DNA from 3 places in the Kitasatospora sp. NPDC048298 genome. Region 1 is predicted to be linked to each of the others. Evidence: riboswitches for the same ligand, from Rfam matches in the RefSeq annotation. Region 1 holds a riboswitch; each other region holds the start of a gene.
The links. A riboswitch is a leader RNA that binds a small molecule or an ion and turns the genes downstream of it on or off. The one in region 1 is predicted to bind S-adenosylmethionine.
Positions count from the first base shown of each region.

Region 2: linked by a shared signal. The riboswitch ahead of ACGF0D_RS32550 (aminotransferase class V-fold PLP-dependent enzyme) and the one ahead of thrC (threonine synthase) in region 1 are both predicted to bind S-adenosylmethionine.
Region 3: linked by a shared signal. The riboswitch ahead of ACGF0D_RS12555 (IclR family transcriptional regulator) and the one ahead of thrC (threonine synthase) in region 1 are both predicted to bind S-adenosylmethionine.

Region 1 is NZ_JBICYZ010000014.1:12,015-16,101, forward strand. It holds gene ACGF0D_RS13840 (trehalose-6-phosphate synthase) at 1-780, opposite strand, end outside; gene ACGF0D_RS13845 (glucosyl-3-phosphoglycerate synthase) at 819-1,856, opposite strand; SAM riboswitch class I at 1,968-2,102, shown strand; gene thrC (threonine synthase) at 2,119-3,399, shown strand; gene ACGF0D_RS13855 (MoaD/ThiS family protein) at 3,426-3,704, shown strand.
Region 2 is NZ_JBICYZ010000058.1:13,808-17,894, forward strand. It holds gene ACGF0D_RS32540 (hypothetical protein) at 120-545, shown strand; gene trpD (anthranilate phosphoribosyltransferase) at 664-1,740, shown strand; SAM riboswitch class IV at 1,850-1,968, shown strand; gene ACGF0D_RS32550 (aminotransferase class V-fold PLP-dependent enzyme) at 2,096-3,463, shown strand; gene ACGF0D_RS32555 (Lrp/AsnC family transcriptional regulator) at 3,467-3,748, opposite strand; gene ACGF0D_RS32560 (rhomboid family intramembrane serine protease) at 3,745-4,087, opposite strand, start outside.
Region 3 is NZ_JBICYZ010000012.1:65,922-70,008, forward strand. It holds gene ACGF0D_RS12545 (BTAD domain-containing putative transcriptional regulator) at 1-151, opposite strand, end outside; gene ACGF0D_RS12550 (hypothetical protein) at 412-1,563, shown strand; SAM riboswitch class I at 1,638-1,780, shown strand; gene ACGF0D_RS12555 (IclR family transcriptional regulator) at 1,981-2,694, shown strand; gene ACGF0D_RS12560 (threonine/serine exporter family protein) at 2,754-4,007, opposite strand.

The sequences.
Region 1 (4,087 bases):
GGTCCCCCCGGTGGTGCGGCCGTCGAGCGTGACGGAGAGCGCGTCGTGGTCGACGGTGGCGCCGAGGAGGTCCTCGCAGCAGGCGGCGAAGGCGCGGGCCCAGCGTTCGGTGAGGAAGCCGGCCCGGTCGGCGCCCAGGATGCCGGTGAGGACGGCCCGGGCGACGTCGTCGGGCAGCAGCCGGTAGTACTCGGGCGGGGCCCAGGGGGTGTGCGAGAAGTGGCCGATCCGCAGGTCGGGGCGGGCCTCCCGGAGCAGGGCCGGGACCAGGGAGAGGTGGTAGTCCTGGACGAGCACCGCGGCGTTCGGGGCGGCTTCGGCGGCCAGGGCTTCGGCGAAGGCCTCGTTGTAGGCCTGGTAGGCGGCCCACTCGGTGCGGAAGCCGGCGTCGAAGGCGGGGGCGGTGGGGGTCGCGTAGAGCAGGTGGTGGACGAACCAGAGGGTGGAGTTGGCGACGCCGTTGTAGGCGCGGGCGAAGGTCTGCGGGTCGAGGTCCAGCATCCGTACGGCCTGGCCGCCGACCTCGTGGCCGGCCAGGTCGAGGCGGCCGTGGGGGGCCTCGGCGGCGGCTCTGCGGTCGGAGTCGTTGAGGGCGGCGCAGACCCAGACGGCGTTCGGGTCCTCGATCGCGGAGAGGCCGGAGACCAGGCCGCCGCCGCCCCGCCGCAGGGTCAGCGTGCCGTCGTCGGCGGTGCTGAATGACACCGGTCCCCGGTTGGAGGCCACCAGGACGGGGGCGGTGCCGGTCGCGTTCGAACGGTTGGTCGTGAGATCGCCCATGGTTGGCATCTTGCCGGGGGCTCGGCGTGGCAAACCCGTCAATGACGGGTGGCGTATTCCGGCACGGTGTGCATCGGGGGGCGTTCCAGGGCGGTCACCGGGTGGGTGTGCGCGGTGAAGGCGCGGGTTTCCGGGTCGCGGGTGAACTGGGTGAGGTGGGGGTGGACGAGGTCGGCCGAGGCCTTGAGGCGGTGGGTGCGGTCGAGGCGTTCCAGGGCGGTCCGGTAGATGGTGGCGGCCATCCGGCCGAGGGCCTGGCCGTCCTGGTGGCGGTGGTGCCGGACGCCGACGTCCACCTGGGCCAGGGCGTCGAGGCCGGCCACTTCCAGGGCGTCGACCAGCAGGCCGAGTTCGACGCCGTAGCCGGTGGGGAAGGGCAGCCGTTCGAGCAGTGAGCGGCGGGCCGCGTACTCGCCGCCGAGGGGCTGGACGAAGCCGGCGAGTTCCGGCCAGTGGAGGTTGAGCAGGGGGCGGGCGACGAGTTCGGTGACCCGGCCGCCGCCGGCGGGCAGGACGGCGCCGTCCGACTCCAGCGGGCGGTCGTACATGGCCTTGACCAGCTGGATGGACTCGTCGGTGAGCAGCGGGCCGACGATGCCGGAGACGAAGGTCGGGTCGAACTCGCGCAGGTCGGCGTCGACGAAGCAGACGATGTCGCCGTGGGTGACCAGCAGGGAGCGCCAGAGCACCTCGCCCTTGCCCGGGACGGCGGGCAGCCGGGGGAGGATCCGGTCGCGGTGTTCCACCCGGGCGCCGGCCTCGGCGGCGACGGCGGCGGTGGCGTCGGTGGAGCCGGAGTCGACGACGACGAGTTCGTCGACGAGCGGGAGGCGTTCCATCAGCTCGCGGCGGACGGTGCGGACGATGTCGCCGACGGTGGCCTCCTCGTCCAGGGCGGGGAGGACCACGCTGACGGTGCGGCCGGTGCGTTCCTTGGCGTCGAGGAGGGTGCGGACCGGCCGGTCGGCCGCGCTCCAGGAGCGGCGGCGGAGCCAGGACGCCACCTGCGGGAGGAGCTCGGGAGTCGGTTCGGCGGGCACGGAGGTCTCCTCGGCGGGGTCGGTGGAATCTGTCATCTCGCGTGGCGGACGGTCCCGTTCAGGATTGGCGCCTTCGGATACAGTCTTCGTACAGCGGTCGGACCTTTGCACGCCGGGGTCGCCGTTGAGCAGCACCACAATTTCACAAGCTCATCCAGAGGGACTGAGGGAACGGCCCGTTGACGTCCCGGCAACCTTCTCGCGCGGCTGTCGTCGACAGGCCCCGGCGGGACAGGTGCCAATTCCGGCCCGTGCGCGACCGCGTCACGGGGAAGATGAGGAGAGAGGCCTCGCCATCATGGCTATCGACACTGCCGCACCCGTTTCCGTCGACCTCGGCCCCGCCACCGCGCTGTCCTGTCGCGAGTGCGGCACCCGCTTCCCGCTCGGCCCCAGCTTCGCCTGCCTGGAGTGCTTCGGCCCGCTGGAGATCGCCTACGAGTTCGGCAGCGAGGGCGCCGAGGAGCTGCGCAAGCGGATCGAGGCCGGTCCGGCGTCCATCTGGCGGTACGCGCCGCTGCTGCCCGTTCCGGCGGACGTGGCCTCGAAGCCGAACCTGAACCCGGGGTGGACCCCGCTGGTGAAGGCGGACAACCTGGGCCGGGAGCTCGGGTTCACCGCCCAACTGCACGTCAAGGACGACTCCGGGAACCCGACGCACTCCTTCAAGGACCGGGTGGTCGCGTGCGCGATCGAGGCGGCCCGGGCGTTCGGCTACACCACGCTGTCCTGCTCCTCCACCGGCAACCTGGCCGGCGCGGTGGGTGCGGCGGCGGCCCGGGCCGGGTTCCGGTCCTGCGTGTTCATCCCGCACGACCTGGAGCAGGGCAAGGTCGTCATGGCCGGGGTGTACGGCGGTGAGCTGGTCGGCATCGAGGGCAACTACGACGACGTGAACCGCTTCTGTTCGGAGCTGATCGGCGATCCGGCCGGCGAGGGCTGGGGCTTCGTCAACGTGAACCTGCGGCCGTACTACGGCGAGGGCTCCAAGACGCTGGCGTACGAGATCTGCGAGCAGCTCGGCTGGCGGCTGCCGGAGCAGATCGTGATCCCGATCGCCTCGGGCTCGCAGCTGACGAAGATCGACAAGGGTCTCCAGGAGCTGATCAGGCTGGGCCTGGTCGAGGACCGGCCGTACCGGATCTTCGGTGCCCAGGCCGAGGGCTGCTCGCCGGTGTCGGCCGCGTTCAAGGCCGGCCGGGACGTGATCAAGCCGGTCAAGCCGGACACCATCGCCAAGTCGCTGGCGATCGGCAACCCGGCCGACGGCCCGTACGTGCTGGACATCGCCCGCCGCACCGGTGGCGCGGTGGAGGACGTCACGGACGCCGAGGTCGTGGCGGCGATCCGGCTGCTGGCGCGGACCGAGGGCATCTTCGCCGAGACCGCGGGCGGGGTGACCGTCGGCGTGCTGAAGAAGCTGGTCGAGACCGGGCAGCTGGACCCGTCGAAGGAGACCGTCGCGATCAACACCGGCGACGGCCTGAAGACCCTGGACGCCGTCTCCGACGCCGGGATGACCGCCGTCATCCGCCCGACGCTGGACTCGTTCCGCGCCGCCGGCCTCGTGTCCGCCTGAACCACCCGCCCCCGCAAGGAGAATTCATGAGCGCCAACGTCCGCATCCCCACCATCCTGCGCACCTACACCTCCGGCGCCGCCGAGGTGACCGCCGAGGGCGCCACCCTGGCCGAGGTCGTCGCCGACCTGGAGAAGAACCACGCGGGCATCTCGGCCCGCATCCTGGACGACACGGGCAAGCTGCGCCGCTTCGTGAACGTGTACGTGAACGACGACGACGTGCGCTTCGCCGAGGGCCTGGCGACCGAGATCGGGGACGGCGCCAGCATCTCGATCATCCCGGCGGTGGCCGGCGGCTGCTGAGCCCGCAAGAGAACCCGCGGTCGCCCGCGCGTACGGAATTCCGCTGTCCGTATGCGCGGGCGACCGCTCGCATTCCTGCGGGAATATTTCCGGGTCGAGTCGGAGTAGAGTGTCGCTCGGCTGGGAACAGGGTTTCCCTTTCGGCCCCGCAGTGCTCGGCCCGGGGCGTCCGGCCGATGGGACCGGCCCGTGAAACCTGTCAGGCGGATGTCAGAATTACCGCAGGCATTTGGGTAATTCGTCCGCTATGTCCGGCGTTAAATGCCGAGAACATCCCGATTCGGTCCGTCCTGTCCCTTGACGCCGTGCCGGAATTACCGGTGGTTGGCCCTGTTGCAGAGGGCGTCGGTCCGGATACATTCAGCGGCGGTCGACGCAATCAC
Region 2 (4,087 bases), on a different contig from region 1:
GCCGGGGTGCGGCCCGGTTGGCCGGGAAGGTGCGCGAGGAGGACTCGGCGGGGGGTGATCGGGAGTAGCATCCGGATCAGGCGAACGTGGTCCGGATCACACTTGAGGGAGCAGGGCCCATGGCGTACACGACCGATGAGACGCTCACCGTCCTCGTCTACAGCGACGACCGCAACACCCGCGAGCAGGTGCTGACGGCGCTCGGCCGCCGGCCCGCCGAGGACCTTCCGGAACTGACCTACCTGGAGTGCGCGACCACCCCCGCGGTGCTCAAGGCGCTGGAGAAGGGGGGAGTGGACCTCTGCGTGCTGGACGGTGAGGCCGTTCCGGCCGGGGGGCTGGGCCTCGCGCGCCAGCTCAAGGACGAGATCTACGGCTGCCCGCCGGTGCTGGTGCTGATCGGCCGGCCGCAGGACTCCTGGCTCGCCGCCTGGAGCCGGGCCGACGCGGCCATCTCCCACCCGGTGGAGCCGGTGGCGCTGGCCGAGGCGGCGGCCACCCTGCTGCGGGCGCGACTGGCGAAGCGGACTCCGGCCGTCCGCTGAAGACGGCCCCGGCAACTGGAAAGGACAGGGGTAGAAGCGGAGGCTTCGCTCGATAGGCTGGCTCCATCCGTACGGACGTCCCCCCGTAGTGGGGAACCGACAACAGCTGGAGTCAGCCATGGTGAACGTGAACCCTGCGAACGGCGGTAGCGACCCCGCGCAGGTGGTCCGCACCTGGCCGGACCTCCTGGCGGCACTGTTGCAGGGGGAGGACCTCGACCGCTCGTCCACCGCGTGGGCGATGGACCGGATCATGAGCGGCGAGGCGTCCCCCGTACAGGTGGCCGGGTTCATGATCGCGCTGCGGGCCAAGGGCGAGTCGGTCGAGGAGATCGGCGGCCTGGTCGACGCGATGTACGCGCACGCGGAGCCGCTGGACATCCCCGGCCCGGCGGTGGACATCGTCGGCACCGGCGGCGACCGGGCGAAGACCGTCAACATCTCCACCATGTCCGCGATCGTCGCGGCGGCCGCCGGCGCCAAGGTGGTCAAGCACGGCAACCGGTCGGCCTCCTCGAGCAGCGGCTCCTCGGACGTGCTGGAGAAGCTCGGGGTGGCGCTGGACCTCTCCGCCCGGCGGGTCGCCGAGGTGGCCGAGGAGGTCGGGCTCACCTTCTGCTTCGCGGCGAAGTTCCACCCCTCGATGCGGCACGCCGCCACCGCGCGGCGCGACCTCGGGGTGCCGACCTCCTTCAACATCCTCGGCCCGCTGACCAACCCGGCCAAGGTCACCGCGCACGCCATCGGCTGCTTCGACACCCGGCTGGCCGGACTGATCGCCGGGGTGCTGGCCGAGCGGGGTGCGACGGCGCTGGTCTTCCGCGGTGACGACGGACTGGACGAGCTGACCATCACCACCACCTCGCAGGTCTGGCTGGTGCGCGACGGGGCGGTCACCCGGACCGCCTTCGACCCGCGGGACGTCGGCATCGAGCTGGTCGGCATCGAGGCGCTGCGCGGGGCGGACGCCTCGTACAACGCGGAGGTCGCGCGGCGACTGCTGGCGGGGGAGCACGGGCCGGTCCGGGACGCCGTCCTGCTGAACACGGCGGCGGCGCTGGTCGCGCTCGACCTGCGCGACGCACCGCTCGCCGAGCAGCTGGCGGCCGGCATGGAGCGGGCCGCCAGGGCGATCGACTCCGGCGCGGCCCAGGACCTGCTGCGGCGTTGGTCGGAGGCCACCAGCCGGATCTGACACGGCAGTTGACGGGGCCCGCGGGAATTCCTCCCGCGGGCCCCTCGCGCTGTCCGGATGCCGGACGCCCGTTTGACCGCCCGACGGGCGCGGCCTAGAGTCTTCGCCAGGTCATGAGTGACAGCGCGAAGCCCCAGCTTGCTGTCCGGCAACCCTCCGTCCGTGGCGGGGTGCCCTGGGTGAGGACCGGGTCGTCACGGCAAGCCGTCCGTGCGACAAGCGCGGACGCCGGACGAATGACACTCCCGGGGTCCCTCACCCCTTGAAGGAGTGCATCCTCATGTCCGCCCACCCGTCTCCCGCCACCACCCTTCTCTCGGCGCTCCCCCAGACTTCGTCCGGGGGGACCCCCATCGTGCGGCAGCCCTGCGCCGAAATCTGCGGCCCGCTCGCCGTCCTCGGCACCGACGTCCAGGTCCCGCTGGCCAGCGGTGAGAAGGTCGGCTACGCGGCACTCGACTACGCGGCCAGCTCGCCGGCGCTCCAGCGGGTGTGGGACGACGTCGCCGCCTACGCGCCGTACTACGGCAGCGTCCACCGCGGGGCCGGCTACCTCTCCCAGCTGTCCACCGACCTGTTCGAGCAGAGCCGCCGCACCGTCGGCGAGTTCCTCGACCTGCGCGAGGGCGACCAGGTGGTCTTCACCCGGGCCACCACCGACTCGCTCAACCTGCTGGCCGCCGCCGTTCCGGCCGGCACCCGGGTGTTCGCCTTCGAGACCGAGCACCACGCCTCGCTGCTGCCCTGGGCGCACGCCGGACTGGACGTCACCTACCTGCGGGCGCCGCGCTCGCGGGCCGAGGCGGTGGCCGCGCTGGACGCCGCGCTCGCCGAGGCGCCCGAGGGCCCCAAGCTGCTCTGCGTCACCGGCGCCTCCAACGTGACCGGCGAGCTGTGGCCGGTCGCCGAGCTGACCGGGACCGCGCACCGGCACGGCGCCCGGGTGGTGCTGGACGCCGCCCAGCTGGCGCCGCACCACCGGGTCTCGGTGCGCGAACTGGACGTCGACTGGATCGCCTTCTCCGGCCACAAGATCTACGCGCCGTTCGGCGCCGGGGTGCTGGCCGGCCGGGCGGACTGGCTGGACGAGGCCGAGCCGTACCTGGCCGGCGGCGGGGCGACCCGGACGGTGGCGCGGGAGGCCGACGGCTCGGTGGCCGTGCAGTGGCACACCGGCCCGGCCCGGCACGAGGCCGGCTCGCCGAACGTCATCGGCGCCTACGCGATCGCCTCGGCCTGCCGGGCGCTGACCGAGGCCGGTTTCGACGCGCTGGAGGCCCGCGAGCGGCAGCTGGTCGCCCGGCTGACGGCCGGGCTGGCCGGGATCCCGCAGGTCAAGGTGCTGAACCTGTTCGGGGCCGACTCCGCCCGGGTGGGCGTGCTGTCCTTCGTCGTCCGGGGCTGGAACAGCTCGCACTTCTCGGCCGCGCTGTCCGCCGAGTACGGCATCGGGGTGCGCGACGGCCTGTTCTGCGCCCACCCGCTGGTGCGCACGCTGCTCGGGGACGAGGACGTCGCGCCGTCCGAGTGCGGGGCGCCCGAGCCCTCGCTGCCGGGCGAGCGCAGCCTGAACGCGATCCGGGTGAGCTTCGGCGCCGGGACGCCGGACGAGCACGTCGACCGCTTCCTGACCGCCGTCCGGGAGCTGGTCACGGACGGTGCGGCGTGGAACTACCGCAACGAGGGCGGGCGTTGTGTCGCTGACTCTCGGCGCGAGGGCTGACCGCTACTCGTCCAGGCCGAGGGCGAAGGCGGCCTCCAGGTCGTGCTGGGAGTAGGTGCGGAAGGCGATCTGGGTCTCGGTGTGGGCCACGCCCGGGACCTTGTTGAGCCGGCCCGGGATGACCTCGGCCAGGTCGTCGTGCCGGCGCACCCGCACCATCGCCACCAGGTTGTAGCCGCCGGTCACCGAGTAGACCTCGCTGACACCCTCGATGGCGGCGATGGACTCGGCGATCTCCGGGATGCGGTCGACACTGGTCTTGATCAGGACGATGGCGGTGATCACAGTTCGGGCTCCTTTGTGGGGTGCCGCCAGCGTATCGGGCGTCGGCCCGGTCGTCGCGGGGGGTGGCGGACCACGGTGCAGGCGTAGAGGAACCCGGCCGAGAAGCCGATCACGTGGACCAGGTAGGCCACCCCGGGGCCGGCCGAGTGCACCGACCACCACTGCAGGGCGAACCAGAGGCCGAGCACCAGCCAGGCGGGGAAGCGCAGCGGCAGGAAGAGGAGCAGCGGGACGAGGGTGGTCACCCGGGCCCGGGGGTGGAGGCGCAGATAGGCGCCGAGGACGGCCGCGATCGCCCCGGAGGCCCCGATGAGCACCCGGGTGGAGTTCGGCGAGTGC
Region 3 (4,087 bases), on a different contig from region 1:
CGTCGATCAGGTCGGTGGCGCTCGCGCCGTGCCCGGGCCGGAGCAGCAGCACCGCCAGCATCGCCTGCTGCTGGGGGCTGCCCACCTTCAGCGCGGTCGCGCCGCGCTGCGCTCTCATCAGTCCCAGCACCGAGAACCGGAATTCATCCATGACTGCACCTGCCCGCCTCATGTGCTCGCCCCCGCCCGCGCACGTGCCGCCCCCGATTTGATGAGCCCCTATCAACCCACGCCACCGGGCGTGATGTCGAGAGATCGTCGACCCGATGGTGATCCGGTGTTGATCGGCCGTCACGACAATCGATGGTGTGGCACCCGCCGACGGCCCGGCCCCGGCCGTCGGACCCGCCACGTCCCCGGCCGCCCGGCCGCCGCCCGGGCGCCCCCCACGGCTCTCGGAGGCGGACGCCCATGGACACCGACCTGCTGCACACCGACCGGCTCGACACCGCCCCGGTCGGCACCGACCCGTTGACCAGCGACCTGCTCCAGCGGCTGCTCGACGTCGACCCGGCCGCCGGGCCGGCCGAACTGCTCCACCGCGCCCGCGCCGACCGCCACCTCCCGTACCTGGTGCTCGCCGCGCTCTCCCGCGAGGGCGTGCGGATGGGCGGGCACGCCCGGGCCGAGCTGCAGCGCGCCCGCGACCGGGCCGAGTGTTACGCCCGGGTCGCCCGCGACCTCGCCGACGCCACCGGCGTCCGCCCGATCCGGGACCTCCCCCTGGCCGGCTACTACCCGCCGGACCTGCCCCGGCCGCTGGGCGGGCTCAGCCTCGTCAGCCCCACCGAGGCGACGCTCTGGCAGGCCGTCAACCGGCTGGTCACCGACCACCCGGTGGAGTCCGTCGAGGTCACCCTGCTCGGCGAGCGGCCCCGGCACACCGCCGTCACCCTGCGCTGGCCGGCCGAGGACCCGCTGCTCGACCCCTGGTACCAGGTACGGGTCGCCACCGCCGCCCTCACCGGCGACCTCGCCACCGTCCCCGTCCGCCCCTACCTGGCCGCCGACGAACACGTGGAATGCCTGATCGCCCTCGCCGAGGAGGGGCTCGCGCGCACCTTCCTGGCCGGCGACGTGATCGACGTGGCCCACCTCGCCGGACAGCCCTTCGACCCCGCCGAGACCGCCGCGGTCCTCGCCGCCTACCGGCTCGCCCCGGAGGCCGCCGCCCTGCTCGACCTCGCCGCCGCGCACGTGCCGCTCGGCTCCCTGCGGGACGTGCGCACCGTCCTGGAGGCCGAGGTCGGCCCCGAACTCCGTCGCCGCCGGACCCTCACCCGCACGCACCGGCCGCGCAAGGGGACCCTGCTGCGCCACGGCACCCTGCTGCGCCGCACCGTCATCCGGCACCAGTGGGACGAGGCCCTGCTGCTCCCGGCCGGTGGCGCCACCCTGCTGCTCACCCCGGTCGCCGACTACCTGCTCGGCGCCGAGGGCACCCGGCCGACGGCGGCCGAACGCGCCGCCGCCCTGGCCGCGCTGCGGGCCTGGGACACCACCGCCCCCGGCGGCCCGCACCCGGCCCCGTGCACCGGACTGTCGGAGCCGCGCCACCGCTGAGCGGGCCCGCCCGCCCGCCGTCGAGAGCAGGGGGGCTTGGCAGCGGGCCCGGGAAGTCTTGTATCGTTCCTGGCGAATCATCCAGAGGGGTGGAGGGACCGGCCCTACGAAGCCCCGGCAACTCCCCGTTCGACCCGGCGTCCGAAGTACGCGCCGTGCCGTCCGGGATCAGTGCCAACTCCGGCCTGTCGCCAATGTGGCGCGGGAAAGATGAGGAGACACGGTGCTCTCTGTGCTGTCCTTCGCCCGGGCGCTTCCCGCCCCGGCGCTTTCGCGTACCCGTCTCGTGCCCGGCGCAGGCAATCGGCCGACTTCCGCGGCCCGTCCTCGCTGACCACCCCCGGCTCCCCGCCAGGAGCCGCCGTGAGCAGCGCCGACCCGCTGCTCCCGGGCCTTGAGACTGGAGTACCCCCACCCATGGAGAACACGAGCGGCGTCGGCGTGCTCGACAAGGTCACCTCGATCCTCGGGATCCTGGAGGCGGGCCCCGCCACCCTCGGCGGCCTCGTCGCGGCCACCGGCATGGCCCGCCCCACCGCCCACCGGCTGGCCGTCGCACTCGAACACCACCGCCTGGTCAGCCGGGACGTGAACGGCCGGTTCATGCTCGGCCCCCGGGTCGGCGAGCTTGCCGCGGCCGCCGGCGAGGACCGCTTGCTGGCCGCGGCCGGCTCGGTCCTCACCCACCTGCGGGACCTCACCGGCGAGAGCGCCCAGCTCTACCGCCGGCAGGGCGAGGTACGGATCTGCGTGGCCGCCGCCGAACGCCTCACCGGCCTGCGGGACACCGTCCCGGTGGGCATCACCCTCCCCATGAAGGTCGGCTCCGCCGCCCAGGTCCTGCTCGCCTGGGAGGAGCCCGAGCGCCTCCACCGCGGGCTGCAGGGCGCCCGCTTCACCGCCACCGCGCTGAGCGGCGTACGGCGCCGGGGCTGGGCGCAGTCCGTCGGCGAGCGCGAACTCGGGGTCGCCTCCGTGTCCGCGCCCGTCCGCGGCCAGTCCAACCGGGTGGTGGCCGCCGTCTCGGTCTCCGGTCCGATCGAACGGCTCACCCGCCACCCCGGCGCCCAGCTCTCCCAGGCCGTGGTCGAGGCGGGCCGCCGCCTCACCGAGGCCCTGCGCCACGCCTGACGGGACGGGGGCGGACCAGGGTCCGCCCCCACCCCGTCAGGGGGCCGCCGCCCCGGAGTTCAGGCCCGGGACAGCAGCACGGCGCGGGAGGGCCGGGGGATCCGGCTGATCACCGCGCCGATCAGCGTGCCGATCGACACCCCGAAGACCGCCGACACGGCCGCCAGGACCGACTGGGCCCCGTTCCCGACCTCTATCTGCGCCGTGTTCAACAGACCGAAGGAGCCCGGCACCACGATCCAGAACGCCGGGAGGTAGAGCACCTGCCAGAGCGGGCCGCCCGGCAGCCAGTGCACCAGGGTGGCCGCGACCGCGGCGGCGACCGCCCCGGCCAGGCCGCCTATCGCCGCGCCGTGCACCGACCCCACCGCCACCTGGGCGGTCACGCTGACCGCGATCACGGCGACGATCCACGGGATGGCCGAGGGCGGTGTCTGGACGTTGACCACCACTCCGGCCACCGCGATCGCCAGCCCCAGCGCGATCACCCACCAGCTGGGCTTGGCGACCTGGACGTTGGCCAGCGCGGTGGCCGGCATGCCGGTCGCCGTCGCGGCCGCGGCCACCCCGGCGAGGAACAGCGCCAGCTGGACCGCGCCGGACACCAGCCTGGCCGTGCCCGCGCTGGCCGCGCCCGCGGCGATCTCGGACAGCCCGGTGACCAGCAGCCCGCCCGGCAGCAGGATCGCCAGGGTGGCCACGATCGTCCGCAGCGGGCCGTCCAGCAGCGAGGCCCGCGCGAGTGCCAGGACCAGCAGGGCGACCAGGAAGCCGGCCGTGACGGGCAGCAGCGGCCGCAGGTACGGCAGCCGTCGGGCGAGCACGGTCAGCCCCACCACGATCAGCGAGCCGAGCCCGGCCGCCAGCACGTTCGCCGCCGCCGGCTGGAGGAAGAGGCAGACCCCCACACCGACCGGCAGCGCCCCGAGATCCGCCACCCACGCGGGCCAGCGGGCCGGCGCCCGCCGGATCCGGTCCAGTTCGGCCAGCGCCCGGGGCCCGTCGAGCTCGCCCGCCCGCAGCCGGTGCACCAGGTGGAGGACGTCGGCCGTCTGCTCGAACCGCAGCGCGCCGCCGACGGGCTGGAACCGGGTGGCGCCGTCCGCGTCCAGCGAGACGAACAGCCCGTTGGTCAGCGCGGCGACCCGCACCTCAGGAGCCCCCAACGCCCGTCCCAGCCAGTGGAGTTCCTCCTCGACGTCATGGACGGGCAGGCCACCGCCGAGCAGGGCCTCGCCCAGGTCGAGGAGGAGACGGCGGAGCGGTTCGGGCGGGGCATCGACGACCCGGACCGATGGAGACTTGCTAGACATGGCAGGTATCGTCCCACCCTGCCCGATTCGGCCCGGCTCTGCCCCGGTCCTCGCCCCCCGGGCCCGGGCTCTCGTCCCCC